2 regions of the Corynebacterium sp. H113 genome follow, and region 2 is predicted to be linked to the other one. Evidence: riboswitches for the same ligand, from Rfam matches in the RefSeq annotation. Region 2 holds a riboswitch; the other holds the start of a gene.
The links. Region 2 has a riboswitch for thiamine pyrophosphate ahead of thiC (phosphomethylpyrimidine synthase ThiC). Riboswitches for the same ligand answer to the same signal wherever they lie in the genome.
Positions count from the first base shown of each region.

Region 1: linked by a shared signal. The riboswitch ahead of thiO (glycine oxidase ThiO) and the one ahead of thiC (phosphomethylpyrimidine synthase ThiC) in region 2 are both predicted to bind thiamine pyrophosphate.

Region 1 is NZ_JBBHKZ010000004.1:274,081-288,980, forward strand. Features, by position in the region: gene WG938_RS09550 (CaiB/BaiF CoA transferase family protein) at 1-403, shown strand, start outside; gene WG938_RS09555 (TrkH family potassium uptake protein) at 631-1,956, shown strand; gene WG938_RS09560 (potassium channel family protein) at 2,016-2,675, shown strand; gene WG938_RS09565 (thiamine phosphate synthase) at 2,691-3,479, opposite strand; TPP riboswitch at 3,496-3,599, shown strand; gene thiO (glycine oxidase ThiO) at 3,591-4,751, shown strand; gene thiS (sulfur carrier protein ThiS) at 4,828-5,058, shown strand; gene WG938_RS09580 (thiazole synthase) at 5,087-5,902, shown strand; gene moeB (molybdopterin-synthase adenylyltransferase MoeB) at 5,902-7,131, shown strand; gene WG938_RS09590 (DUF2853 family protein) at 7,256-7,573, shown strand; gene otsB (trehalose-phosphatase) at 7,615-8,412, opposite strand; gene purB (adenylosuccinate lyase) at 8,475-9,905, shown strand; gene WG938_RS09605 (MerR family transcriptional regulator) at 10,049-10,870, shown strand; gene WG938_RS09610 (RBBP9/YdeN family alpha/beta hydrolase) at 10,943-11,629, shown strand; gene WG938_RS09615 (MaoC/PaaZ C-terminal domain-containing protein) at 11,813-12,841, opposite strand; gene WG938_RS09620 (3-oxoacyl-ACP reductase) at 12,885-14,228, opposite strand; gene WG938_RS09625 (acetyl-CoA C-acetyltransferase) at 14,328-14,900, opposite strand, start outside.
Region 2 is NZ_JBBHKZ010000002.1:535,800-550,699, reverse strand. Features, by position in the region: gene WG938_RS03725 (patatin-like phospholipase family protein) at 1-180, shown strand, start outside; gene WG938_RS03720 (glycosyltransferase family 87 protein) at 213-1,541, opposite strand; gene thiC (phosphomethylpyrimidine synthase ThiC) at 1,805-3,511, opposite strand; TPP riboswitch at 3,510-3,630, opposite strand; gene WG938_RS03710 (LuxR C-terminal-related transcriptional regulator) at 3,802-4,659, shown strand; gene WG938_RS03705 (MFS transporter) at 4,948-6,444, shown strand; gene WG938_RS03700 (NAD(P)-binding protein) at 6,602-8,272, opposite strand; gene WG938_RS03695 (thiamine pyrophosphate-dependent enzyme) at 8,272-9,405, opposite strand; gene WG938_RS03690 (hypothetical protein) at 9,398-10,675, opposite strand; gene WG938_RS03685 (2-oxoacid:acceptor oxidoreductase family protein) at 10,668-11,258, opposite strand; gene WG938_RS03680 (tryptophanase) at 11,345-12,793, opposite strand; gene WG938_RS03675 (CapA family protein) at 12,966-14,216, shown strand; gene WG938_RS03670 (AMP-binding protein) at 14,469-14,900, shown strand, end outside.

The sequences.
Region 1 (14,900 bases), on a different contig from region 2:
CGGTGCAAATGATTTGGCTGATGACCCGGACTTTGCAACAAATCCAGCCAGGGTGGAAAACCGGGATCGACTACGTGAGCGCATCAGCGTGCTTGTCCAAGCTTGGTACCGAGATGATCTTGCGCTCGAACTGACGGAGGTCGGTGTACCTGGAGGTCCAGTTAATCAGATCAGTGAAGCACTCCAGGATCCACAAGTACTGCATCGTCAAATGGTGGTGAACATCGAGGGATATACGGGCGTAGGAATCCCAATCAAGCTCACTGAAAACCCGGGCAGAGTCAAATTCGGTCCACGGAGAAAGGGTGCTGATAGTGCGAGTATCTTGAAAGAACTCGGTTACTCGGATGATGAATCCGAAGCGCTGATGGGGGCGCGTGTCGTCGCGGGCATTGCCGAGTAGAGAGGCCTAAAAAGAGCGCTGCCAGCAGATCAAAGTGACAACCTTCATACTTTCTTCTGTTGCCCGCTGAGACATATCCGACAAAAGCTGGTGTGCAGCCCTAGAGAGGTCTACTCTCTCCATTCGTGAAAACGTTTCGTCAGCATCGAAACGACAACTCCGATCTCCGCGCGGTTACCTTCCCACCACGGTTGAAACCAACCACGCTCGTTGTTGTTTGTTACGCGATGCTTATTGCTATCGGCACCGCCGTGCTGATGTTGCCGATTTCTACCTCCGAACATGCCATTACCAGTGGTAGTGGCACAGTGGGCGATCGAACCAGTTTCCTTGATGCCCTCTTTACAGCTACCTCGGCATCGTGTCTCACCGGTCTCATCACCGTTGATACGGGTACTCATTGGTCTGGATTCGGTGAATTTGTCATTATCACCCTAATCCAACTGGGCGGCCTAGGCTTCATGACTATCGCCTCCATCTTTGGTCTCATGGTTGCCGGCCGTCTCGGCATCAACCGACGCGCTGGCGCTCGTGTGGAGGGACGCGGTGTCGATCTGGGTGAAGTTTCGTGGGTTGTTCGCGCAACCATCATTTTCACCGTGATAATCGAGCTGTGCTTGGCTGTCCTCCTCTCTTTCCGCTTCTACTACGCCTATGACTATCCGTTACCGCGTGCGATCTGGGAAGGCATTTTCCACGCGATTTCCGCATTCAACAACGCTGGCTTTGCGCTGTACACGGACAATGTCATCGGCTTCAACACCGATGCCCTGGTGATCCTGCCACTCGCATTCGGACTCATGGTCGGCGGTATCGGTTTCCCTGTCTTACTTGAAACTTTTCGACGATTCCGTCGTAAAGCACAAGGACAACCAGCACACCGCTGGAGTCTGACAGCACGGTTCACGTGGATCGGTACCGCCATGTTGGTGCTCGCTGGCTTCGTGTTGGTGGCTGCAGCGGAATGGAACGGCGCGTTGAAAGGACTCAGCGGGCCGGCCAAGGTGCTGAACGCGTTTTTCGCAGGCGTGAGCCCTCGTACTGCGGGATTTAATGCGTTGGATTATTTGGATTTCCATCCGTCAACACTGCTCGGCACGGATATTTTGATGTTCATCGGCGGCGGTTCCGGTGGTACTGCGGGTGGTGTGAAGATCACGACGGTCGCCGTCATCGTCGCTGCGGTGCTCGCGGAAATTCGCGGTGAGAAAACGGTGTCGATTCAGCAGCGACAAATTAGCCCTCGTATCGTTCGTCAATCGTTGGCGGTTTTTGCGTTCGGTGGTGTGCTCTCGATCGGCAGTTTGGTGGCCATCATGTTCATGGCACCTCAGTTCACCACTGATCAGATTGCGTTTGATGTGGTGAGTGCGTTTGCAACCGTTGGCTTGTCAACGGGCATCACCCCAATGCTTCCCGCCGGCGCCCAAGGTGTGTTGATCATGCTCATGTTTGCTGGTCGCGTTGGTCCCATCGTGCTGGCGACGGCGTTGGCTGCACGCACGAAGAATCGGCTTTACGAATTCCCGGAAGAACGACCGTTTATCGGTTAGCTCGTCACTGCAATTACCCATCCGCGACTTACCCGCACTTTTAATCAGGAGAGATCCTCATGTTTTCACGTCGAGCTGACACCTCACCCGTGGTCATTCTGGGTATGGGCCGCTTCGGCCAGGCCCTTGGCGAAGAGCTTCGTGCTAACGGTATCGAAGTTCTCTGCGTTGACTTTCGCGAGCGTGTAGTCCAAGAATTGTCCGCTACCTTCGACCATGTTGTCACCGCCGACACGACGCAGCCGGAAGTTCTGCGACAGCTCGGTGTGCATGAAGCCGAGCGAGTTGTCATTGCCATCGGCAGCGACATCGAAGCATCGCTGCTGACCGCATCCGCGGTCGTCGATATGGGAGTACCCCTGATTTGGGCAAAGGCCGATAATCAAGCTCATGCGAAGATCCTTGGACAAATCGGAGTCCATCACGTGATTCGCCCGGAGGCAGACACCGGACGTCGCGTCGCGCACCTAATCGGTGGCAAGGTACAGGACTATCTGGAGTTCGACCGTGATTTCGCAATCGCCAAGATCGTGCCACCCGTTGCTGTGCAGGGCAAGAACGTGAGCGAGATCAATGCGATTGCGCCCGTTACGGTGCTCGCGCTGCGTCCACGGTGTGAACGATTTCGGCCAGCACTTGATGACGATATCGTCAACGCTGGCGATCTGCTGATTGTGTCGGGGCCCGTCGAAAAGCTGGAGGACTTCGCTAGTGACTAGGGGAGTAGCGGGCATTTAGCGCTGGGTGATTGCTTCCTTCAGCATCCGCGCCGCTTCCTCCGGATTGGCAGCATCGGTAATCGCACGAACCACAACGATGCGTTCTGCACCCGCGTCGATGACCTCGCCGACCCGCTCCTGATCAATGCCACCGATAGCCCACCATGGCTTTACAGGATCGACAGTGACCGCCCGGCGCGGATCGGTGACGTCAGCAACGCTGCGTTGGCCGGCTTCGGCTGAGCTGGCAGCACGTAATTGCGCGACTGCTGCAGCTGCTGCTCGCACAGTGTCGAGGCCAACTGCTGCACGATTCGGCTTCGTTGGAGTAGCCCATACTGGTCCGATCACTGCGTAGTCGATACCAGGGTCTGCGAGAGACTCGGCGAACATGTCCGCATTGCGGTTGGAACGCCCGACGAGCATGTCGTCGCCAAGCAAACGACGCACTTGCGCAGTAGTGAGATCCTCTTGGCCGACATGGAGAATATCCGCATCGACGAGGGCCGCTACATCCGCGCGGTCGTTGACTGCAAAGAGGCGATCATGCTCGGAGGCGACGTCGGCAAGTACTTCGACGGCGTCGATTTCGCTGCGTGCATCGATCTTCTTATCTCGCAGCTGAATGATGTCCACGCCACCTTCGTATGCCGCGTGCAGGAATTCGCGTAGATCACCGCGATCGGCACGCGCGTCAGTGCAGACGTAGAGGCGGGCTTCGCGGAGCTTCGCTTGACGACGCTCACGCGCAGGCGATACCGCACTGTTGCCGGTGATGGGCTGTAACAAAGGTTCGGAAGCCATAGGCCTATGATAGGGGTAACAATTCCGCGGGAGCCTCGACCGAGGGGCTGAGAGGGCGCAATGCCGACCGCTACACCTGATGCGGGTCATGCCGCCGGAGGGAGGAAGGCAGTGGACACTGCCTCAAAGCCTGAGCAACAGTCAGACCAGAAGTCCGTTGTTGTTGCTGGTGCAGGCATTATTGGGCTGGCTACTGCATGGCGGTTGCTGCGCCGTGGCTGGCAGGTCACTGTGCTTGATGCCGAACCGGTTTCTGGCGCATCCTATGCCGCAGCTGGCATGCTTGCACCCGTCAGCGAAGTGGTGTGGGATCAGCCGACGCTGTATCCGTTGATGATTACCTCTGGCGAGATGTACGCGGAATTTGCGCAGGCAGTGGCCAAAGAATCCGGCGAGAATGTCGGCTATCTCGACAGCGAAACGTTTGTGTGTGCTGGTGACGCAGCTGATCGACAGACGCTGACCGACCTGATGTCGTTGCAACACCAGATGGGTATGGAAGTACGTCGGATCACTGCGTCTGCTGCGCGCCGGGCTGAGCCTGCTCTTGGCCCAGGTTGTGTCGGGGCCGTCGAAATTCCCGGCGACCATCAAATCGATCCCCGCTTGTTTACCACTGCTCTGCTGAAGATTCTGCGGCAGCAGGTCGTTCGCGCTCAGGTATCCGAAGTTCTTTACGACGGCGATCGCGCCATTGGGCTACGCGATACCGAAGGCAGCGACTACCTGGCAGATGAAGTCCTGTTGGCAGCAGGGCTGAATACTGGCGATATTGCCGGTTTGCCAGACACCTTGGAGCTACCACTTCGCCCTGTGTATGGCGATGTGATCCGTATGAACGTGCCACAGCGGCTGCAGCCACTGGTCACTCGCACAATTAGGGGCATTGTGCAAGGCCGACCGGTGTATATCGTGCCTCGGGCAGATGGCTCAATTGTTCTGGGTGCGACCTCCCGCGAAGACTCCATGTCGGGTGTGTCTGCCGAGGGCGTCCACCAACTTCTTCGTGATGCCTACCGGCTCGTACCGGGCATTCTCGATTGCGAAATTACTGAACTGACGACACGCGCTCGCCCAGGTTCTCCAGACGACGTTCCAATGATCGGTCGAGTTGCCCCACACTTGACGGTGTCCACCGGATACTTTCGACATGGAATCTTGCTCGCTGCTGTCGGTTCCCTAATTGGCGCTGACGTTGTGTGTGACAACGACGTTGATCAAGACATTGCTACTGCCGTTGATCCGTGGCGCTTTAGCGATGCCCGGCCGTGAATGCGCAACCTTGTAATGCGCAATCGTGACTAGACCAAAAGACACCCCACTAGACGTGACACGAAAGGCCACCACCATGACCACCACTGTTAATGGCGAGGCATATGAGCCACGCGACAACGAAACGATTCTTGACCTCGTCACTGCTCATTCTGGTCGCGAGCTATCTAACGATGGAACGCCGGCAGATGGTTCACGTTTGGGAATCGCGGTTGCTGTGGATGGGGTCGTCGTCAGGCGAACCCAGTGGGCGCAAACACCGGTAGCTGGGCAGATCGACATTGTGACGGCAGTGCAGGGCGGCTAAGAGCGAGAGCTAGAGGAGACTTCTGATCATGACTGACAACACTGCAGGCACCTTGAACATTGGCGGGTTGAGGCTGAATTCGCGCCTCATCATGGGCACGGGTGGCGCGACGTCGATGGATACGCTGGAACGTGCGCTTATTGAATCGGGCACGGAGCTGACGACGGTCGCGATGCGTCGTTTCGCAGCTGGGTCGCAGCAATCAATTTTTGCAATGCTCGAGCGCAACAACATTGCCGCGCTGCCAAATACTGCTGGCTGCTACACCGCGCGTGATGCAGTGTTGACAGCACAGCTGGCGAGGGAAGCGCTGGAGACAAATCTGCTGAAGCTCGAAGTCATTGCCGACGAAGACACGCTGCTGCCAGATCCAGTGGAACTCGTCGCTGCGGCAGAGGAACTGGTCAATGATAATTTCGTTGTGTTTGCGTACACCAACGACGACCCGGCGTTGGCTAAGCGACTTGAAGATGTGGGCTGTGCTGCGGTGATGCCGGCCGGTTCGCCTATCGGTACTGGCCTGGGTATTTTGAACCCACACAATATTGAACTCATCGTGGAACGCTCTCAGGTACCAATCATCTTGGACGCTGGCATTGGCACCGCCTCCGAAGCTGCGCTGGCCATGGAGCTCGGTTGCGACGCGGTTCTTCTCGCATCTGCTGTCACTCGCGCACAAGACCCCGTGGCCATGGCGCGCGCCATGAAGTTCGGAGTCGAGGCAGGTTACACAGCTCGCAATGCAGGGCGCATCCCACGACGGCGTTTGGCACAGGCAAGCTCGTCGTTCGATGGCATCATCACCGAACGCGTGGGTACCTCCCGCGAGGAAGAGTCGTTGTAGTGGCAAGGCAGCCAGCGACCGCGGTACCACTTCCGCGTTTGTCCGAGCGCGATCTGCGCAGATACGCGCGACACTTGACCTTGCCGGGCTTCGGCGGAGACGCGCAGCGTCGACTGCGAAATTCTCGAGTACTTGTCATCGGTGCAGGCGGTCTCGGGTCGCCGGTTTTGCTGTATCTGGCTGCGTCTGGGGTCGGACATCTCACAATCATTGACGACGACACTGTCGATGAATCCAACCTGCAACGGCAGGTTCTCCACCGTGAAAGCGATATTGGCCGACCGAAGGCCGAGTCTGCGCGCGACGCAGTGTTACGACTGGACTCGGAAATGTCGGTTGAGGCGATCGTCGGCAAGATCGACCCGGACAATGCGTGTGAACTGTTCGAGAACCACGACATTGTGCTCGATGGAGCCGACAACTTTGCGACGCGGTACCTATCCAACGACGCCGCCGAAATCACCAAGACACCCCTGGTATGGGGAACGATCTCGCAATTCCAAGGGCAAGTGTCGGTGTTCTGGCCCGGGCGTGGGCCAATGCTCCGCGATTTGTACCCGGACATTCCCGACCCCGACTCCGTCCCTTCGTGCGCAGCCGGTGGGGTGCTTGGTGCGATGGTTGGCCAAATCGGCTCCATGTTGGCAATCGAAGCCATCAAAGTATTGACGGGTGTTGGCGAGCCAGCGATCGGGCGCCTTTTGCTTATCGACGTCCTCGTGCCAGAAGTTCGCACTCTACAATTCACGGCCGATCCCGATAGGGAACCGGTCACAGATTTGTCGGATATCGAGGACGTATGTGGTGACTCCGCGTACTGGGCAGAGGAATCTGAGCAGGAGCGGAAGGAGCAGCAGCAAACTGCCGATGCGCCTATCAGGGATGGAATCTCGGCGTATGAAGCAGCCGACATGTTGTCGAGCAGCGACGTGCAAGCGATTCTTGTCGATGTACGCGAAGCGCCAGAACTGACTCAAGCTGCAATTGATGGCACCATTCATATTCCTCTGGGGCGAATTCGCCAGCAGGGATGGGCAGCGGTCGCACGGTCTGTGCTTGACGATTCGGTAGCTACTGCCACCGATGTCATCGTCAATTGCCGATCCGGTCAGCGGTCCCAACACGCCATTGACATTTTCATGATGGATCCAACAACGCCACGGGGAATCCGGCTGCACAATCTCAATGGCGGAATTCTTGCGTGGTTGACGGGGCCAGGAGCGTCGTAAAGCAAATGCACCTATGCTGGTAGATGAAGCTTTTCGATAGCTTTCAAAACCACATGGGTGTCGCAGCGACAGAGTTGTGTTTGGTTGTCGGTTGGCGTTGCCCAGCACTACCTAGGAGGACACAATGGCCGACTGGATTGCCGATGTCAAGAAGTACGCACCCGACGCAGATGACGCGGTGCTGGAGAAGATGCTCACCACGTACCGTTTGGTGCTGAGCAAGCGTGACTCATCGCTTGTATCATTCAGCGATCCAGCTGAGCTGGCAACTGTGCGTGAGAATTTCTTGAAGAAGAAGCTCGGCCTTACCGACGATGACGCAACGCTAGATGCCGCGATCGCTGAAGTTGGCGAAAAGATGAAGGACGGTACCGTCAACGGGCGCTTGGCTGTCTACTACTTGCTGGCTGAGAAGTTCGGCAAGCTGGACGTGTTCAAGTAGTCGCGAGCGTCGGTCAGATGTGACATCAAGCAGACACGACGTCATTCAGACAAGAACGTAGCCCTCGCATTAGCCAGCGCGGTGAGATAGTCGGCGACAGCGTCGATATCCGCAACGCGGTGGCGTGCGAGGGTTTCGCCGTCTCCGACCTTGATGCCGAAGTCGCCGTCGCCCAGCACTCGGAATCCGTTTTCATCGGTGACGTCGTCGCCAAGAAATACGACGCAGGAAGCCCCGAAGTCGGCCTTTGCCCGCTCAATCCACGTTCCCTTTGTGATGTCCAGGATCGAGAACTCGACGATGCCCTTGCCATTTGTCATCGTCACTTCACGGTCCGCGTACTTCCTCGCCCACAGCGCACGCGATCGCTCCATGATGTCCTCAGCTTCTGCAGGATCACGCTGCTGTGTGCCAAGCACATGTGTCACCAAATTCACCGGCTTCTTCTCCACAAAAGCACCCTCATGCTTTGCGACGACCGTCTCCAAATCGTCTCGCAATTCCGCATAGATTTGCTGCTGCTCGGGCGTGAGAGACACCGCCTGCGTGGATGATTCAGCGCCGTGAGAGCCGACGAGCATGACCTTTTCGCTAGTGGGGCAAAGCGTCGATAGAGTCGCGAGCTCGCGTCCAGACAACACCGCTACGTTGGTGTGTGGCATGGTGGCGAGGCGGTTCAGAGCGCTGATTGCGTCCGGATGGACAGGAACGTCATAAATCTGGGTCGAGTAACCAGCGAGAGTGCCGTCAAAATCAGACACGACGAGCAGGTTGGCTGCCGTGGCTGGGGTCTGCGTTGTGGGTGGGGTGGGAGCTGTCTGTTCGTCGCGTTCACTCATGGTTTCCAGTGTTCCACCAATCCGTCGACCAGGTAATCCAGCTGTCATGGAATACTAGAAGCGTGGCTGAGAAAAAGAAGATCGCAAACGTCCTCGCAAACCGATACGCTTCCGCTTCGCTGGCGCAGCTGTGGAGCCCAGAGCACAAGATCGTTCTGGAGCGTCAGCTCTGGATCGCCGTGCTGAAGGCTCAGCAGGCTCGTGGCATCGAGGTTCCGGGGGGCACCATCGAGGCGTACGAGGCCGTGGTGGACCAGGTTGATTTGGAGTCGATTGCGAATCGTGAGCGCATCACGCGCCACGATGTCAAGGCCCGCATCGAGGAGTTCTGTGACCTTGCGGGTACGGAGCACATCCACAAAGGCATGACCTCGCGTGACTTGACCGAGAACGTTGAGCAGCTGCAGATGCTGCAGTCTTTGCAGGCTGTTCGCGACAAGGCAGTGGCTGTAGTTGCGCGCACCGCGGAAAAGGCCGCTATGTACCAGTCGTTGGTCATGGCTGGTCGTTCCCACAACGTGGCAGCTCAGGCAACCACTTTGGGTAAGCGTTTCGCATCTGCTGCAGACGAGATGCTGCTGGGCATCGAGCGCGTCAATGAATTGATCGACCGCTACCCGCTCCGTGGCATCAAGGGCCCAATGGGTACCGCTCAGGACATGCTGGATCTCCTTGATGGCGATGAAGCCGCACTGGCGTCACTTGAAGCTGAAATCGCTGAAGGTCTTGGCTTTACCCGTGTCTTTGATTCGGTCGGTCAGGTCTACCCACGCACCCTGGACTTCGATGCGCTGTCTGCGCTGGTCGAGCTGGGCGCTGGCCCATCCTCGCTGGCCACCACAATCCGCCTGATGGCAGGCAACGAAATTGTGACCGAGGGTTTCAAGGAAGGCCAGGTCGGTTCGTCCGCAATGCCTCACAAGATGAACGCTCGTTCCTGTGAGCGTGTGACTGGTTTCCAGGTCATTTTGCGCGGTTACATGATGATGCTGTCGGAGCTCGCAGGTAACCAGTGGAACGAAGGCGACGTATCGTGCTCTGTTGTTCGTCGTGTGGCGCTGCCAGATGCGTTCTTCGCTATGGACGGCATGTTCGAAACATTCTTGACTGTGTTGGACGAGTTCGGTGCATTCCCAGCAATGATTGACCGTGAGCTGGAGCGCTACCTGCCATTCCTGGCGTCGACCAAGGTTCTGATGGCATGTGTGCGTGCTGGTGTTGGCCGTGAGGAGGCTCACGAGGTCATCAAGGAGCACGCCGTAGCAACCGCATTGGATATGCGTGAGAAGGGCGCGGAGCAGAACTTGGTGCAGCGTCTGGCTGCAGATTCCCGCATTCCTTTGGACGAAGCAGGCCTGACTGAGGCATTGGCTGACCGTCACGCATTCATCGGTGCAGCAGAGTCCCAGGTTGACCGTGTATGCGCACGCGTCAACGCCCTGGTTGAGAAGCACCCAGAGGCTGCGGCATACAAGCCAGGCGAGATTCTGTAGTTGCGATACCTGGCGGTGTAGAAAGCCTGGGGTAGAGCGAAAGGGGCAGTCAGCTGTTGCTGGCTGCCCCTTTGTTTACTTTGCCTGCGCTGTGGCCGTCAACCACTTGCACTTAACGCTGCGTCAAGGAGTGAACTGGTCTCATGCGAGACACAGAGATTGATTACACAGATGGCTCTGAGCTCACGGTAGGTGAAGCCGCAGATGTTCTTGGCGTGACAGCACGAACATTGCGTCATTGGGATTCCATCGGACTGCTCGTGCCCAGCTGGCGCACGGCAGCAGGCCATCGTCTCTACCTCGATGCTGATATCGAGCGTGCCCAACAGATCTTGGTGTATCGGGAAATCGGTGTTCCGCTCGACGAAGTCAAAACACTTGTCGACGGTGCCACTAATCCTCGAGACCATCTCATTCGGCAGCGACACCTGCTGAAAGAACGTGCCTCGCATCTGCACCGAATGATCGACGTAGTCGACAATCTTCTGGAGGCAATTGACATGGATAAGAAGATGACTGCCCGCGATGCAGCCGAAAAGTTTGGCGGAGGCTGGCGACAAGACTGGGCTGACGAAGCGGAGCAGCGCTGGGGTGACTCGGATGAATTCGCGGAGTCCGCTCGTCGCAACGCGAACCGTACGAAAGACGAATGGGCGCAGATGTACGCAGACCAGGACGCGCTGGTCGCAGCACTTGCGGAAGCCGTCCGCGCGGGCACGAACCCGGACTCGGAGCAGGGGCGTGAGATTTCGGCGAAGCACCGAGCGGGGATTGAAAAACACTATGAGTGTGGACATGCTCGGCAAATGTGCTTGGCCAGGATGTATCTCGCGGATTCGCGGTTCCGCGAGGCATATGAATCCGAAGACAAGGGAGGCGTGCCAGGTGCAGTCGAGTGGCTGGTCGCAGCTATCGAGGCGGATGCGCGGGCGCATGGTGTCAATCCTGACACCGCGACGTGGTGAGGATCCGCCTGATTCAACTCAAATCCGTTTGTTTTCACCACGGAACTGTGATCTGCGACATATGTTTGCACTATGACGAATCCGGAAATCACTGATGTCCCAGAGGGATACCTCGCAGCGCACCCTGAACTGGAAGAAACACTAGGTGGTCGCGCGCCGAATGGCCGTGACTTGGCTGGCTTGCGTCGTGTCGTAATCGTGCACGGTTTCGGTGGTTATCCCGAGAAACACTGGTACCCGTGGCTAGCAAATGAACTGGTCGCTGCTGGTCTGCCGGTGACTCGGGTTGCGTTGCCGTCGCCGAAGAATCCGGATCGCGCGGAGTGGGAGCGGGCGCTCGAAGAACAGGTCGGTTCTGTGGATGATGCGATCGTGGTGGCGCATTCTCTTGGTTGCGTTGCGACGATCTCCCACATCGAGCACCACCCTGAAGACAAGCCACGTGGTCTTGTTTTTGTGACGGCATTCGACAAGAAGGTTGAGGCAATTCCCGAGGTCGATGGCTTCGTCGGTGAAGGTGCTGACAGTGACGGCGTGGCGCGTCGGACTCGTCATGTTGCAATCGTGCACTCCGACGAGGATCCCGTGGTGCCTATCCATAATTCCCAAGAGATGGCGAAGCGCTGGGAAGCGGCGGTTGAGGGAACGGACACGACGGTGCGAACAGTCGAGGTGCCCGGCGCGAAGCACTTCCTGTTTGGGCATGGAGTGACCGAAGTGCCGGAAGTGCGCGATCTTGTCATGGAGATGCTGGACTAGTTGGGAGCGTTCGGCCCAGCTTCGGCCGGCTTTGGTTGTCGCGGCGATGTGACTGGGGTGACTGGCGTAGCTGGGGTGGCAGGGGGTCGGTTGGCCGGGTGGCTGGTTGTGGATGGTTGTGGATCGTTTTGGCGTGGGCCCTATCCCGGCGTTGCGCGAAGTTCACGCAACGCATTAGGTGCGCTAAATGTCCCGTACGGTCGCTGTGAAGTGTGGTCGCTTCTTCTTGCGATTCCATGCCACAATGTCCATGCCACCGCGGGCATCCGCTGCATCAGCAACGCCAGCACCAGCAGCGCCAGCACCTGCGGCTCCCGTGCCCTCAGCAACTTCACCAGCACGAGTAATCGACAGCATTACTGACGCTGGCAGTACGACCGGGGTCGCGAAGTCAATGGCGAACTCATATGGCTCACCAGCAGGAACATCAGAGGAAGCCAGTGCCTTCGATGCCGTAAACATGCCATGCGCAATCACTCCTGGCATACCCAATGCCCGCGCTGCCACACCATTGATGTGAATCGGGTTCCAGTCTCCGGATACGGCAGCCCAGCGACGCCCCACATCCTTCGCTAGCTTCCATTGCGCAGTTGGCAGCGGGGGAGCGAACAACTCACGCCAAGTGTTCCCTCTAGCTGCGCGCTGCTTCTCGACGTCGTCAAACCCGGCGGCATCCTTCAAGCGCACGCCCTTCGCCAGGTAGACGGATTCCTCTTCCACGAGAATCTCCGGCAGCACTGTGTTTTCTGGAGTGGCTGCTTCGTGGGTGTCGTCGTCACGCGAAGCTCGGACGGTGGAAACCAGTACTACCTCGGTTCCTGCGCGGTGGGCGCGGAATTCCCGAATGGAGACCTCGATGTCGACAGTCGAGCCGAGTTCTACGGCACCGAGACGGCGGTAGGTGTTCGACGTGTGAATGAGTCCCATCATGGGCAGTGGGAAGTCATCGGCAGCCATGAGTTCCATTTGCACTGGCATGAGCAGGGCATGGACATGGCCGAAAAATGCCTCATCGACGCCGAGACCGCTTGCAGTCCTAGCTCCGACGAGATCGCGGAACTTATCGTCGCGAGAACGCGACACTGCCACGTTATGCACCGCGAGCATTGGCACCTTTACGTCGGTGGACGTAGGGCGCTTCTTTGCGGAGCCCGCAGCAGCCTTCGCATAGAGAGGGCCCAGCGACGGAATGGCCTTCAAGGTTTTAACCATGGAGAAACTCCTTTCGGAAGTTCAATACGCGACAGAGCATCGGCTAAGCGCCCACGATGTTCTGGCCGCACACACGAAGCACATGGCCATTGACACCGAGAGCCTGATCGGAGACGAGGAAGGAAATAGCCTGGGCAACATCGCCAGGCTGCCCGCCCTGCTGCAACGAATTCACGCGACGCGCGACCTGACGATTCACGAATGGAATCGCAGCGGTCATATCCGTCTCGATGAAGCCCGGCGCGACTGCGTTGATGTTTCCACCACGGCGCTCGAACTCGGCAGCTGATGCCTCAACCATCGCGATGACTCCGGCCTTGGACGCCGCATAGTTCGTTTGGCCACGGTTGCCCGCAATACCGGACGTGGACGCCATCGACGCGATACGTGGCGACTTCTGAAATGCCTCATGAGCCAGCAGCTGCTCGTTCATGGTCAGCTGTGCCTCGATGTTCACAGCAATGACCGAAGCCCACTTTGCTTCATCCATATTTGCAAGCATCTTGTCGCGGGTAATACCTGCATTGTGAATCACAATGTCCAGCGCGCCATAGCGCTTCATCGCCGCATCGGCGATCTGATTTCCCGCATCAGTGGAGGTGATGTCCAGCTGCAATGCGAGGCCACCCAACTCGTTGGCAACCTTCGACAATGCTTCACCGGCCTGAGGAACATCGATGACGATGACGGTCGCGCCGTCGTCGTGAAGTTGCTTCGCAATAGCCGCACCAATGCCACGTGCAGCGCCGGTCACAGCGGCGACCTTGCCTGCGAGTGGCTGATCCCAATCGGCTGGCAGCGTGCCATTCTCGGAAGAGACGCGGAGGAACTGGCCATCCACGAACGCTGAACGGCCCGACAGGAAGAACCGCAGCGACGCGATGACAGATGGTGCCAGCACGTTGACATCGCCATCCAGCAGAATGCCGTTCGCAGTCGAGCCACCCCGAACTTCGTGGCCCATCGAACGGACAAGCCCCTCGACACCACCACGCGCTGCCTCGACAGCTACGTCATCAGTGGAGCCCTTTGCTCGGGACAAGGTGATAAACCTGCCACCTTTATCCAGCTTGCGTAGGTGACCTGCCGCAGCGAGCACTGGTTCTTGCAAATCGGTGGGGCGCTGCGCCTCGGTCAGCACTAGTACAACTGCGCCGATCTTGTCATCGGCGGCGGAGCCACGACGAACGTGCAAACCCCAATCGGTAAGTTGCTTTGCGACGGCGTCTGCATCCGCACCCTCGCCCGTGACCAACACGATGTCGTTGCGGAGGAGGGGATCGCCAACCTTGTGACGGCGAAGAAGCGGTGGCTGTGGCAATCCCGCAGCCTTGGCAAAGCCAGTGAGGGGACCGCCGGTTACGAGTTCTTGGTACTTATCGGCCATGGTGTACGACTCCTGGTGGTGAGTGAAAGTTCTCTGATTGCTGTGATTGCTGTGATTGCTGTGAGTGCTCTGAGTACTGAGAACGATGCGGAATTGCGGCTAGACGCGTGCTTCAAGAATTGCGACGACACCCTGGCCGCCTGCTGCACATACGGAAATAAGTCCGCGAGTGGTGGTGCCGGTTTCGTCAGCCTTGGCACGCAGCATCTTTGCCAGCGATGCGGTAATGCGACCGCCAGTTGCTGCAAATGGGTGGCCGCAGGCCAAGGACGAACCATTGACGTTGAGCTTTTCGCGTGGGATGGAACCGAGTGGCTGGTCGAGTCCGAGGCGCTCGCGGCAGTATTCCTCGTCCTCCCACGCCTTCATGGTGGCGCAGACGGTAGCAGCGAAAGCCTCGTGGATCTCGAAGAAATCGAAGTCATCGAATGAGAGGCCGTTGCGGGCCAACAGGCGTGGCACGGCGTAGGCAGGCGCCATCAGCAAGCCTTCGTCGCCATGAACAAAGTCAACTGCCGCAGCTTCCGAATCCACCACATCTGCGAGGACCGGCAGGCCACGCTCTTGCGCCCACTCCACGGAAGAAACCAGCACGGCGGATGCACCGTCGGTAAGCGGGGTGGAGTTGCCTGCGGTCATCGTTGGTTCCACGTCGAGACCGCGACCGAATAC
Region 2 (14,900 bases):
GCGACCGCTGAGAAGCTTGAAGAATACGAACGCCAAGGCAAAGCGCTGCAGTTCTTCCCTACTGATATGCGGATTAATAATCGTGAGCGCAACCTGGACAAGGTGCTTGAAGCGTACAGATTGGGTTATGAGCAAGCACAGCGCGAACTACCGAGGTGGTTGGAATTCTTGCAAGCTTAGGAGCAGATAGCATTTAGTTGCTGCACGCGGAGTTAATGTGCGCGGTGGTGACCGGCACTGTGCTTGCCGTACTGCTGGTGTGCCCGCACAAGATGTTCGAGTTCATCAAATCCCAGCATAGAGTCGCCGACATCGCGACCGTCGCCGTGAGCCGCATGTATACCTGCAGTGATCAACAACAACACCATTGCAGTGATCAGTGCTGTTATACCTGTGTACGGCGTGCCTTCAACAAGGGCAATGGCACCAGTCGGCATGGCCATCGGGAATACCAGCATAAAACCAACTGCCGCCACTCCACTCCAGGCAATGTGCTTGGTCCACGATGTATTCGACATCGCAAGAATTCCCGCAGCAAACATCACGACAAGAACGAGGTAATGCTCCCAAACGATCGTCGAAAAGGCGACACCAATTCCCCAAGCCATTGAGGCGAGAATTTGGAAGCGGTAGTAGCGATTCACCCAGGCAACAGCAATGGTGATTATGACCATTGCGACAGCAAGAATTATCGGCAAAGTACGGACGCTGCCTGGGTAATCCTGTACGAGAATGACCCCTGCCTCAGCGGGAATTTCATGTTTCAACATGGCTGATGACAAAGACTGATTCACTTCGCCAACCAACACGCCATCGTTGATGTCCTTCAGACTGCTCCACCATTTGTCCAGCAGGGACTTGTTCAGAGTCAACGCTGTAACCAAGAACGGCAAGGACATCACACCGATTGCTACTGCACCGGCAATCCAACGCCGGCGTGCAAACAACAGCACCGGAATGAGCACAATGGGTGTGATCTTCACTGCGGCCACCATGCCCAACACGATGCCTGCAAAGTACGGACTTCTCGACGATGTCGCCAGGGCATATGCCCCACCAGCAGTAACAAGCATGGTCGTCTGCCCGATCCACGTGACAGTCTGAGTCGCCGGCATCGCTGCAAGCGCGATGGTCGCCGCCGCTGCATATCCCCACGGCATGGTAGTTGAGTGCCAAAGGCGATATACCGAGGCGACCAGTACAACCATGGCAGCACCGGTCAATGCAGATAGCCACACGACGGACGTTTCAAATTCCATCCAATTCGTCAGTGGCGCCATTAGATAGGCCACGAATGGATTGTGGACGAAAGGATGCGGAAAAGGCGTTGGCAGCTCAGCAGCGGCAGACAGCCATTCGTCACCAGCGATAAGTGAAAACTCGTTTGGGTCACGGTCGTACAGGTGGTCAACCTGACCTCGATCTACAAGCATGCCGGCAATCCACAGCGATGCCCAGTCATCCGGCTGCTGGCGTTCGAACCAGGCCCACGCGTTGGCTACGCCCATGACAATGGCCAGAATTCCGAGCTGCCAAGACATTACTCCGGCTTCCGAAGCAGGTCGTTTCGGCTGACTATTTCTACGCCTTAGTAGAGACGTTGGCTTCTGTGGTGTCCGCGACGACCGTGTGCTTTCCGCCGGTCGTCGCGGTTCTGTCAGCCCTGTAGAAATGGCCATGCACCCCTTGTGGTTAACGTCTAATACTTTGCCCAGCTAAGATACTTAAACATATCTGGTTGGGCATTTCAGTATTCATCTCAGCGTTTCACAATTGAGTGAAGTGTCACGACATGGAATGAAGGCTACTGCCCCGCGATTGGCAAGTACACCTTTCCACCTGACTCTGCGAACTGATCCGACATCTCGGCCATACCAGCTTCGATAGCCTCGACAGTCTCCAACCCCTTTTCAGCTGCATAATCGCGGACATCCTGCGAAATGCGCATGGAACAGAACTTAGGTCCACACATCGAGCAGAAGTGAGCTGTCTTGGCTGGCTCTGCTGGGAGGGTTTCATCGTGATAGTCGAGTGCAGTATCCGGATCAAGAGCCAGCGCAAACTGATCATGCCAACGGAACTCGAAGCGTGCCTTCGACAGTTCGTCGTCACGCTCCTGTGCACGTGGCAGCCCTTTTGCCAAGTCAGCTGCATGAGCGGAGATCTTGTATGTAATCACACCGACCTTTACGTCGTCGCGATTTGGAAGACCAAGATGTTCCTTCGGGGTGACGTAACACAGCATCGCAGTGCCTGACTGCGCGATAATTGCCGCACCAATCGCTGACGTGATGTGGTCATAGCCTGGAGCAATATCAGTAGCCAGTGGGCCCAGGGTGTAGAACGGTGCTTCCTCGCACCACTCCTCTTCCCATTCGACGTTGACTGGAATCTTGTGCATGGGCACGTGTCCCGGACCTTCGATCATGACCTGGCAGCCACGGGACTTAGCGATCTTGGTCAATTCGCCGAGTGTCTTCAGCTCGGAGAGCTGGGCCTCGTCATTAGCGTCAGCGATAGAGCCTGGACGCAACCCGTCGCCAAGTGAGAACGTCACGTCGTACTGCGCCAAAATGTCGCAGAGCTCCGCAAAGCGGGTGTACAAGAAGCTCTCAGTGTGGTGAGCCAAACACCAGGCCGCCATGATCGAACCACCGCGCGAAACGATGCCAGTGACACGATTTGCAGCCAGCGGGACGTAGCGCAGCAACACGCCAGCATGGACAGTCATGTAGTCGACACCTTGCTCGCACTGCTCAATGATGGTGTCGCGGTACAGCTCCCACGTGAGCTTCGACGGCTCGCCGTTGACCTTCTCCAGTGCTTGGTAGATGGGCACAGTACCGACTGGTACTGGAGAATTCCGCAAGATCCATTCCCGAGTTTCGTGAATGTCGCTGCCCGTAGACAGATCCATGATCGTGTCGGCACCCCACCGAGTTGCCCACACCATCTTCTCTACCTCTTCCGAGATGGAGGAGGTCACAGCAGAGTTGCCAATATTTGCGTTGACCTTGGTAGCGAAACGCTTACCAATGACCATTGGCTCGATTTCAGGGTGCTTGTGATTCGCCGGAATGACTGCGCGCCCAGCGGCTACTTCTTCACGCACAATCTCCGGATCGACGCCCTCACGAGCAGCAGCGAACGCCATTTCCGGCGTAATGATGCCAGCTCGAGCCCATGCCAGCTGTGTCTTTACCTGTGGCGAATCATCTTTTGTCGGATCCGCAGCGACTGCCGGAGCCATCGACCACTGCTCACGAATCTTTGCCAGGCCAGCCTTCAAATCCAGTTGTGGATTCTCTTCGGTATACACGCCCGAAGTGTCGTACACATCAAAGTGGCCACCATCTGTCAGCTCAATGCGTCGCGCCGGGATGCGCAACGTAGCTGAACCAAATTCGTTTGCAAAGTCCACATTGTCATAGTGCTTGTGACTGCGATAGATAGGCCCGGTTGTAACTTCGCCCTCTTGTGGAGGGGCTGATTTGAGCGCGCGAGAAACCATAGTTCTGCACTGTCCTTTCCTACGCCGGAATTACCCGGCTCAGGTTCAATCGGTCGACACCCGATACCTGGTGTCCTCTCAGCGCCGGAGATTCGGTTGGCGCTCCCGTGGATGAAGTAGCAATAGCAACACTACATCGCCATTAGTCTTGCGTAGTGAAGTACCTACATCTTTGCTCCTCTACGTCGTTTACTTCACGACGATCACCCCTCCACCTTCTGCGCCAACCCGAGGCAGAGAAATCCTGGAAACTGCAAATTCCTTGAAGTTTCCATGGGTAAACTATGTGCATGTCTGCCCAATCCCGCCCGGAAGACCGGGAGCTACTCCGCCAGATGGTGCGTTCTTTGCGTCGCAATGCAGAGCTACCTGTGGTTTTCGCTGGGATGGGCAACTCAAACCAGGTTGTCATCACTGAAGGCGTTGGTCTTCTAACTGATTCTTTGCGCGGCCTGACTGTCCACTCCGGCGAAGGTCTTGGCGGATTGAGTTTGCGGGACCGCAGGCCAGCTGCGGTGACAGATTATGCTTCAGCAAAAATCATCACCGACAGCTACCGTAGTGAAGTCAATGTGGAAGAGCTGGGCTCGGTGATGGCCATTCCGGTGGTTGTCTCCGACCAAGTACGCATGGTCCTCTACGGTGCCTATCGGCGCACCGGCGCTATTGGTGATCGGGTACGCAATACAGGCTTGCAGATTGCCCGGCAGACTGCCGATGAGCTGCGCATTCGCGATGAGGTCGATCGTCGTCTTGCTATGGCAGAGGCAGCCCATGTGCCAATTATTGGCGAAGGGGTGAGCTCTGCCGATCGGGAAAAGCTCCGGGAAATCCACGCTGATTTGCGCTCGATTGCCGCTTCCACTGAGGACAGTGACCTGAAAGCTCGCCTCATGTCCGCATCCCAGGGCCTAGCGGGAATTTCCGGACTTGATGCCCCTCGGGAGGATCTCCCCCGTCTCACCGCACGAGAGTTGGACGTACTTGCTCACGTTGCACTCGGCTGCACAAATGCAGAGACCGGAGTGCGATTGGGACTGTCCGGAGAAACAGTGAAAGCTTATTTACGAAACGCTGCTACAAAGCTCGGAACGTCGGGCCGGCACGCGACGGTAAGCCGTGCTCGTACCCTCGGCCTGCTGCCGTAAAACTTCTTTTTGCTTTCTCTTAGAAATTATTTACTCGCACCTGACCATGGTGCGATTTTTTGTTTGTGCAGTACAACGGCATTTTTAACGGCGTTCCGAAGACTTTCCCTGTCCGTTTTTTAGTTATATTTACACAATATACCCTTTCGGGTATATGTGACCCAGAACACATCTACGTAGCTTTGGTCTTACCTTGCTAATCGGTCTTAACTACACCGTTCACCAAGCCGCGCACACCGAGTGCCGCGACGGTGTAGCCGACAAGACCCCGACGCTGGAGTTCAACTAGTGACTAATCAGACCACCTCGCCTACGGGGACCAATGTGGCAGCTACTCCTCCGCTGCCAAATCATGCCCCGGTTGCCACGACCACTGCATCGACTGCCCAGGAGCACAACGCTCCGGCTGTAGCAACCGGTGCAGCACACACGCCAAAGAAGGACAAGAAGGAAGCGACTCTTGGACGTGTCGCAACCGCTTCGATGATCGGTACGACCATCGAGTTCTACGACTTCTTCATTTATGGCACCGCTGCCGCTCTCGTCTTCCCGACGATCTTCTTCCCGAATATGACGCCACTGATGTCCACCATCGCGTCGTTCGCAACCTTCGGCGTGGCATTCCTTGCTCGCCCACTCGGCTCCATCGTCTTCGGTCACTTCGGTGACCAGCTTGGCCGCAAGCGCACCCTGGTATGGACGCTACTGTTGATGGGCTTCGCAACCCTGTTCATTGGCCTTCTACCTGGCTACCAATCTGGCGCCTGGGGATTGTTCGAGAACGGCATTGGCATTTGGGGTCCAATCCTGCTGGTAGCCATGCGTTTCGCACAGGGCTTGGCTGTGGGCGGTGAGTGGGCAGGTGCAACCCTGCTGACTGCCGAGTACGCACCACCAGGAAAGCGCGGACTGTACGCAATCTTCCCGCAGATCGGCCCGGCTATCGCATTCTTCCTCTCCTCCGGCACCTTCCTCTTGATCAGCGTTCTCCTCGGTGAGACCTCGGATGCCTTCATCAACTGGGGCTGGCGTATCCCATTCGTCCTCTCGGTCGTAATGGTCGCAATCGGCATGTACGTTCGAGTTGTCATCGACGAGACTCCATCGTTCGCTAAGGAGCTCGAGCGTCGCGAAAAGGGCGAAGTAGCCGAAAAGAAGACCTTCCCGTTCATGGATACCCTCCGCTACCAGTGGAAGGAAGCTGTCCTCGGTGGCGTCGCACTTGCTTCCCTATTCACCTTGTTCTACATGGGCACCTCGTTCCTGACCAGCTACGCAACCGGCACCTTGGGCCACTCCCGCCAGGCAGTTCTGGCAATCGGTATGGGCGCAGCAATTGTCTTCGGTATCTCCACCGCCCTGTCGGCGCTGTACTCTGACCGCATCGGCCGCAACAAGGTCATCCTGATCTCGACCATCGGCGCTGTTATCTGGAGCCCATTCCTGTTCTACATCCTTGACATGGGTACGCTGTGGAGCTTCACCGCAGGCCTCTACGGCACCCTGATGATCTTCGGCATCGCATACGGCCCAGCTGGTGCAATGCTCCCAGAGCTGTTCCGCGTTGACCTCCGCTACACCGGTGCAGGCCTTGCCTACAACATCGCAGCAATCCTCGGTGGCGCAATTCCGCCACTGTTGGCTGCAGCCATCGCAGAAACCTACGGCGGCTTCGGTGTTGGCCTCATGCTGGCTGGCTTCGGTATCACCTCGTCGATCGCAGTCTCCCTGATTCGTTCGAACCACTCCGACGAAATCGACGCTGACGGTCCAGCGACCGCATAACTAAAATCCTGACCGCGCCTATTAGCTTGGCGCTTAGGCGCACACGAACCAAAGCGTCACATCGCAAGTAACCGGCCTTTCCCACTACCTCGGGGAAGGCCGGTTTTGCATTTCCTATGCTTCGGAAGTTGGTGCGTGACGACGAACCGTCGTCACGCTAGATCTCTTCGGGGACCATCGAGATCGCGCCGCATGGGCACTCTTCAGCACAGACACCACAGCCCTTGCAGTAGTCGTATTTGAACTCGTACTCGCCCGATTGAATCTTCAATACCGCGTTGTCTGGACACACGCCGAAACAGTTGTCACAGCCAAAGCAATTGCCGCAGCTCATGCAACGACGAGCTTCGAACACAGCGGATTCTTCATCGAGGCCCTGAACAACTTCGTCGAACGTGGAAGCGCGACGTGGACCCTCCAGACGTTCGCGAACTTTGTGCGGAGCATCCGAGTAGTACCAGGTCTCCATGCGGTCGAGAGTTGCATCTCCAGGCTTTTCACCAGGGTCGTAGATTGAACCTCGAAGCCACGCATCAATATGCCGCGCGGCCTTCTTGCCATGGCCGATGGCAACAGTGACATTCTTTTCACTTGGCACCATGTCTCCGCCAGCAAAGACACCGGCACGACCTGTCATCATGTGCTCGTTCACTGCAACTACACCGCGATCTATAGTCACCCCGTCGACGTTTTCCAAGAGCGACAAGTCCGATTCTTGACCAAGTGCCATAATCAACGAGTCGGCTGCCAACTCTTCATATTCGCCAGTCGGCTGTGGAAAACCGTTCTCGTCGAGCGCCATCTTCTCAATCTTGATAGTGCCACCGTCCACGTGCTTGACCGTGGACAGCCAGCGCATAGCGATGCCCTCTTCTTCCGCTTCCACAACTTCAGAGTCGTGAGCTGGCATGCGGTCGCGGGTACGCCGATAGACAATGACCGAGTCTGTAGCTCCTAGCCGCTTTGCCGTACGCGCAGCGTCAACGGCAGTGTTGCCACCGCCGTACACAACGACGGTTCGGCCCAACAAAGGTTTATCGTCGCCCGTTGAGTCACCTCGAGCTTCCACATCACGAAGCACATCCACGGCATCCATAATGTTGGCCGCTTCACCGGCAGGAACGCCGATATTCTTGCCAATCTGTGCACCGACTGCGGTGAAGACAGCGTCGAACTCGTCAAGCACCGCGTCAATATCGTCGACGCGTACTCCCTGCTCGAATGTCACACCAAGGGCTGCAATGCGTGCAATTTCTGCATCAAGGATTTTCCTGGGCAGCCGGTAAGCGGGGATGCCATAGCGCATCATGCCACCCGGCTTGTCACCCAAATCGCGCACAGTCACCGTATGTCCGAGCCGCGCCAAATGGTACGCAGCCGATAGACCAGACGGCCCTGAGCCAACGACGAGCACTTTCTTTCCTGACGCTGGGACATCAGTAGTGACCTGCCAATTCTCTGCAATCGCTTTGTCGCCGAGGAAGCGCTCAATGGCATTAATACCAACTGCTTCGTCTACTTCTGCACGGTTACACGCTGTTTGGCAGGTGTGATAACACACGCGACCCATCACTGCGGGTAGCGGATTATTCAGCATAATTTCACGCCACGCAGCTTCATAGTTGCCCTCTTCTGCGTGATAGAGCCACTGCTGCACGTTTTCTCCAGCAGGGCATGCCTTGTTACACGGTGGCAATAGATTGACGTACACCGGACGCTCGGTACGCCACGAACCTGTCTGGTTCGACAGCGATGAGCCCACGCCCAATGAAATTGCAAACGGCAATGGCACTGGGTTCGAGCCTGCGGTTCCTGGAGTTCCAGCCATTACGAGTTCTCCCCCTCATACTTCTCAAATTCGTCAAGGCTGTCCTCATCGATGAGGTTATAGCGACGAATATTCCGATCAGCCAACTTCTGCAGCAGAGCGATAGTTTCCGAATCTCCGCCACCCTTAAACAAGTGAGCGTAACGACGCTGCGGTCGCAGGTACTCCTCCACCGGAACAGGTCGACGAAGCTTTGTCACAGATGTCACCTCGCCATATTCGGCTTCAAAGACTGGGAAGACACCCGACTGCGTCGCCAAGCGAGCGATCTTGATGGTTTGGTTTGATACGGTGCCCCAGCCCAACGGGCATGGCACGAGCACATGGATGTAGCGCGCACCGCGGAACTCCATGGCCTTGTTGACCTTGTATTCAAGGTCACGCAAATCAGCGACAGTGGCCGTAGCGACGTATGGGATATCATGTGCCATCGCAATACGCGGCAAGTTCTTGCCCTGGCCAAACGTATTACCTGGCTCGTCGCCGACTGGCTGTGTCGTTGCCGTCCGAGCCGTTGGTGGCGTCGCGCCGGAACGCTGCACACCAGTATTCATGTACGCCTCGTTGTCGTAGCAGATGTACAGGACGTCGTCGTTACGCTCGAACATGCCAGAGAGCGCGCCGAAGCCGATGTCCACTGTGCCGCCGTCACCACCCTGCGCAACAACGCGAACATCGGTACGACCCTTAGCTTTCAGCGCGGCTTGCACACCGGTTGCGACGGCCGGAGCGTTCCCGAACAAAGAGTGAATCCACGGCAAGTTCCAGGAAGTCTCTGGGTACGGAGTGGAAAAGACTTCGAGGCAGCCCGTCGCATTGACCGCGATGACCTTGTTGTCTGTTGCGGCCATCGCAGCGTCCAGCGCATATCGCGCACCGAGTGCTTCACCACAGCCCTGGCATGCGCGGTGACCCGAGGTCAATGAATTCACGCGGTCGGTGTCAGATTGGACGGATCGAAGCTTGTCATCGAGCAACCGGTTGCCAATGGCAAAAGACCCAACCTGGTAGAACTTGGCTTCCTCCCGAGCCGGAATCTCGGTGCCCGGGATGGTTGGCATTGGCAACGGCGTGCGGTTCGGCCGGATGTAACGACTCAACCGATCGTCATGAACTGCATCAGCGTTAGTCATTCGACTTCTCCTCCTCGAAGGAACCAGTCATGGCGCGATGCGAAAAATCGCGCAACATGTTCTCAGGGATCGCGCCCGAACGTCGCTGTGATTCTTCACGACGCAACTCGCGGTTCACCAACTCCGTGTCCAAGTCCAGGAACGTCGTATCTTCGACGTCATCAACAACGGCGCGATCAAGATACGCATTCAACGAGGCCTTCGTAATATCACGACCGCCCAAACCGGCAATGAGCTCGTGACAAATAAATGTCTTGCCTCGCATTGCTGCACGACAATGCGATGACACAATGCCACCGATTCCGACCGAGAATGCCTTTTCCAACACGATGAATCGTGTGCAATTACTCAGCGCAGCGCGCACCGCGTCGGTTGGGAATGGGCGGAAGGACACCAGCGACAACACGCCAATCTTCTCTCCCGCTGCCCGGCGCGCATCCACGACATCGCGCACCGTACCCGTCACCGAACCGAGGCACACGATGATCGTCTCGGCATCGTCCGTCTTGTACTCGTGGAGCAACCCACCAGACGCACGGCCAAAGACTTCTTCGAACTCTTTCTGAACCCGTGGAATGATGTCCAGAGCTTCCAACTGCTTGTGGTGGGCCAAGTACCGCACCTCGGTGAATGCCTCCGGCCCCACCATGGCACCGATCGAAATGGGGTCTGCTGGATCGAGAACTTGGCGTGGCTCATACGGAGGCAAGAACTTGTCGACGTCCTCGCGCTCCGGCACATCGACCTGTTCCATCGCATGGGTCAGGATGAAACCGTCCATGCACACCATCACAGGTAGCGAGAGTTCCTCGGCGATCTTGTATGCCTGCACATGCAGATCTGCAGCTTCTTGGTTATCAACCGCATAGAGCTGCAACCAGCCCGAGTCGCGCTGACTCATCGAGTCAGAATGGTCGTTCCAAATGTTGATTGGAGAGCCAATTGCGCGGTTCGCCACCGTCATCACAATCGGCAAGCCCAAGCCAGATGCGTTGTACACAGCCTCGACCATGTACAACAATCCTTGCGACGCCGTCGCCGTGTACGACCGTGCACCAGCTGCTGATGCGCCAATTGCCGTCGACATCGCCGCGAACTCGGACTCCACATTGACGTATTCGCAGTTTGGCAGCTCGCCCCGCTTGGCCATCGCCGACAATGCTTCAACGATGTGCGTTTGTGGCGAAATGGGATACGCGCACACAACTTCAGGGCGACATGCCTGTACTGCCTGCGCAACCGCTTGCGAACCTTCAATTTGCTTAAGCATGTGCCGCACCCTTCGCTGCATTCTTCTTTTCCTGCACAAGGGCGTATGCCGCTTCGGCAGCGGCGACATTCATTTCGCCCACTTTTCCTGGGAATCGCTGCATAATTGCGGCGCTCACCGAATCCATTCGATACAGCCCGGTCAGTGCAGCTACTGCGCCTAGCAGCACAGCATTCGGCACAGTTCGCCCCGTGTGTTCACGTGCGATGTCAGTTGCCGGAATGGTCATAAAATGTCCTTCCGGCTGCTTCGCTTGAAGCTCAGATAGCCCCAGTTCAGCACTGCGCTTTGAGGAGTTGATGAGTGCATACCCCGTCGTCGTCAAGCCCGAAAAGACATCAATAATCGGGAGCAAAGTTGGGTCCTGCACGATGACCAAATCTGGTTCTAGGACCGGCTCGCGGGTGCGAATTGGAGTTTCGCTGATGCGGCAATATGCAACGACCGGGGCGCCTGTGCGCTCCGATCCGAAGGATGGAAATGCTTGGGCGTGGCGACCTTCAGCGAAAGCCGCCATCGCGACCAGATCGGACGCGGTAACTACACCTTGTCCGCCTCGTCCATGAATGCGTACCTCGACCATGTGTTCCAGGGTAGTCATTTTTGACAAATGACCGCGGGCCTGAAAATACTGACCAGGGTATCGAGTGAAAGGTTGCTGCGTACGACCTAGAGGCTGTCTCCGAAGTCCTTACGGAACTGAGCAACGAGGTCGTCTGCCCACGTCGTCTTCGGGGCGAGTCGACCGTAGAAGAAGCGCAGGATCTCTGGCTCTTCAACCCACTCCATGCCACCGATCATGCGACGATTCTGGTACAGCCAATCGATACGGTCAATGGCGTAATTGACCTGCGACAGTGTGAACACGCGTCGAGGCATAGCCAAGCGGACGAGCTCCATATCGGCCAATGGCTCGTTTCCGTCAGCATCACGCTGCTCGGACATGGTGCCTCGTTCCATACCACGGACACCCGAAGCGATATACAGAGCCGCAGCGAGAGCACCAGCTGGGTACTCATGCTGTGGAATATGGTCAACGAATCGCATGGCATCAATGTGTGCACCCAAGCCACCGGCTGGAGTAATGACCGGAATATTACGACGATCCAGTTCCGTCACCATGTACTCGATGAATTGAGGACCTTGGTTGATCATGTCCTCATCCATGGTCTCTTCCAGACCGACGGTGATAGCTTCCATCTCGCGCACCGACATACCGCCGTAGGTGAGGAAGCCTTCGAACATCGGGACAAAGCCACGCATCTGCTTGAACATTTCTTCGTCACGGATGCAGATTCCGCCACCACGGCCGAAACCGAGCTTGCGTGCCGAGAAGTACAGAATGTCTACGGCATCAGCAATCTCACGAGTAATTTCACGAATGCTCATGTCCTTGCACTGTTCTTCACGGACCTTCATGAAGTACAGGTTGTCAGCCAACAGCGACGCATCAAGCACAAGTGGAACGCCGGCCTTCTTACACAGCGCAGACACTTCGCGAAGGTTCTCCAAGGAGAATGGCTGGCCACCAATGAGGTTCGTGCCAGCTTCCATACGAACAAACGACGTACCTTCGGCACCCTTGTCCTGCAACAGCGCATCGAGAGCCTCGATGTCCATGTTGCCCTTGAACGGATGCGTGTTGTTGACTTCGAGTCCTTCTGGACGAATCAACTCGACGACTTCGCCACCATGGACGGTGATGTGCTGCTTCGTCGTCGTGAAGTGGTAGTTCATAGGGACGACAGTGTTCTCGCGTACGAGCACCTGCGCCAGGATGTTCTCAGCAGCGCGGCCCTGGTGAGCTGGCAGGAAGTACTCCATGCCAAAGATCTCGACGAGCTTGTCGTGCAGGCGGGTGTACGTCGCCGAGCCTGCGTAAGCATCGTCTGCGGTGAACATTGCAGCCTGCTGATCCTGACTCATTGCGTTCACGCCCGAGTCCGTCAACATGTCCAGGAAGACATCATTGTTCTGCAACAAGAAGGTGTTATACCCGGCTTCCGCCATTGCCTTTTGACGCTCTTCGATCGGCAACAACGTCAATTTCTGAATAATGCGAACCTTGTGCATCTCCAGCGGCAATTGCTGACCACGGTAAAACGAAACCTTCGACACGTTATCTCCTATGCATCCTCCGCGATTGCCCGCGCACACGCGCAACCGTGCCCCATTTTTGGACTACATTTCCCACTATATGAAAAGCGGGTGAATTTACCTATTCACCCATAATTTGCTTTACGACGAACTCCCCCAGCATGCTTATGGAAAATCACACTTCGGAGCCCTGATGCGCACTCGCCTACACATCCCCGCCCTGCTTACTGGACTCGCCATTGGCTGCGGCCTCCTGATTGGTGTCGGCACGCTGACCGACACATTCGACACTCGCTTCGCTGCCGATAGCAACGAATCCAGGAATTCCGATGACCCGAGTAGCGCGGGCAATCGGGAGAATTCACGTAATTCGGGCAGGGACATGTCGGATGACGCTTCGGCGGGCAAAGACACATTCACCGTCAACGTGACTGGCGACCTGCTCTGGCACCCAGTCGTGTACGAAAGCGGTATGCGCCCAGACGGCTCGTTTGATTACACCGAAGTATTCGAGGACATCAAGCCAACGATTGAGTCCGCTGACGTCGCAATTTGCCACGAAGAAGTTCCTTTCGCAGCGCCAGAGGGGCCATTTTCTGGCTACCCCGCGTTCCAAGCACCTCCCCAAATTGCGCCGTATATCAAGGCAACCGGCTGGGATATGTGCACCGCAGTTTCCAACCACTCGGTCGACTTCGGACCTGAGGGGCTTTTCCGCACGTTAGACGCGTTGGACGCGGCCGGACTTGTCCATAGCGGATCCGCGCGCTCTCCTGAAGAAGCCGAGCAACCCCGCATTTTTACTGCTGAGAATGGCGTCAGCGTCGCCGTCGTAACCGGCACATACGGCACGAATGGCATCCCAGTTGAGCAACCGTGGATGGTCAACGACCTCAACCCCGACACTCTGCTGGCGCGCGCAGCTGCTGCCCGGTCAGCCGGAGCCGACATCGTAATGGTAGCCATGCACGCCGGCGAAGAAAACGTTGCCGAGCCCACTCAACAACAAGTCGAACTTGCCAACATCTTGACCCAATCCCCTGACATCGATGTCGTGTACGGCCACCACATCCACGCCGTACAGCCGATCGAAAAGGTCAACGGCAAGTGGGTCGTATACGGGCTGGGCAATCACATTGCCAACCAGGTTTCCAACGATACGACCGCTTACGAGGGCATCTCCGTCAACTTCGAGTTCGCACCAATCAATCCGTCGGAAAGCCCAAACTTTACGACGAACGGCGCGTGGAAAGTCGACTCCCTCACAGTGATTCCAACCATCGTGACTCCCCCTGGAGTATCGCCAGTAAAGACTGCGCCGATTTCCGATCTCATGGCGCGCCCTGGCGCGGACACGGCGCGACTGCAAGCAGCACTGGACCGAACTCGGTCGGTTATTTACATGCGTGGAGCGAATAACGATCCAGAATTGAGCGAGCGTTAACCCTCGATTCGCGATTAGTTATTCATCATTCACACACTTCCGGGGGTAGGGAAATAATGCAGGTCAACGCCATTTCCGGGCGTAGTTATGACAACTACGAAATACGCTTCAGTTAATTTCCACAAACATTCCCCGTGCAAACTACAGAACGATAATGTGATGCGCATCACCGGTTTATAGGTTGGGCGCAGACCTCAACCTTCAGGGTGACATGTATTAAGCCACCACTACTGATGAGACGAGGTCTCCCCCATGACGATTCCGAAGGCCGACCGCACGCCCGGACACGTGGATGCCAGCGAAGAGTTTCTCCGCGCGCGCAACACCCTGCTTAACAACCGCAACAACTGGGAAGACGCTCGCAAAGAGTTTGAATGGCCAACATTCGAGAACTTCAACTGGGCTCTGAACTGGTTCGATGCGATTGCGTATGACAACCACGAGCGCGCACTGTGGATCGTCGAACCAGATGGCAGTGAGCACATCTACTCCTTCGATGCCATGCGTCGACGTTCCAACCGCGTCGCAAACTACCTGCGCAAGCAGGGCGTCGGCCGTGGTGACCGCATCATGCTGATGCTGGATAACCAGGTTGAACTGTGGGATACCCTCCTGGCGGCAATGAAGCTCGGCGCCGTCGTCAGCCCTGCGTCGATCCAGCTGCCTGCTTCGGAAACTCCAGAA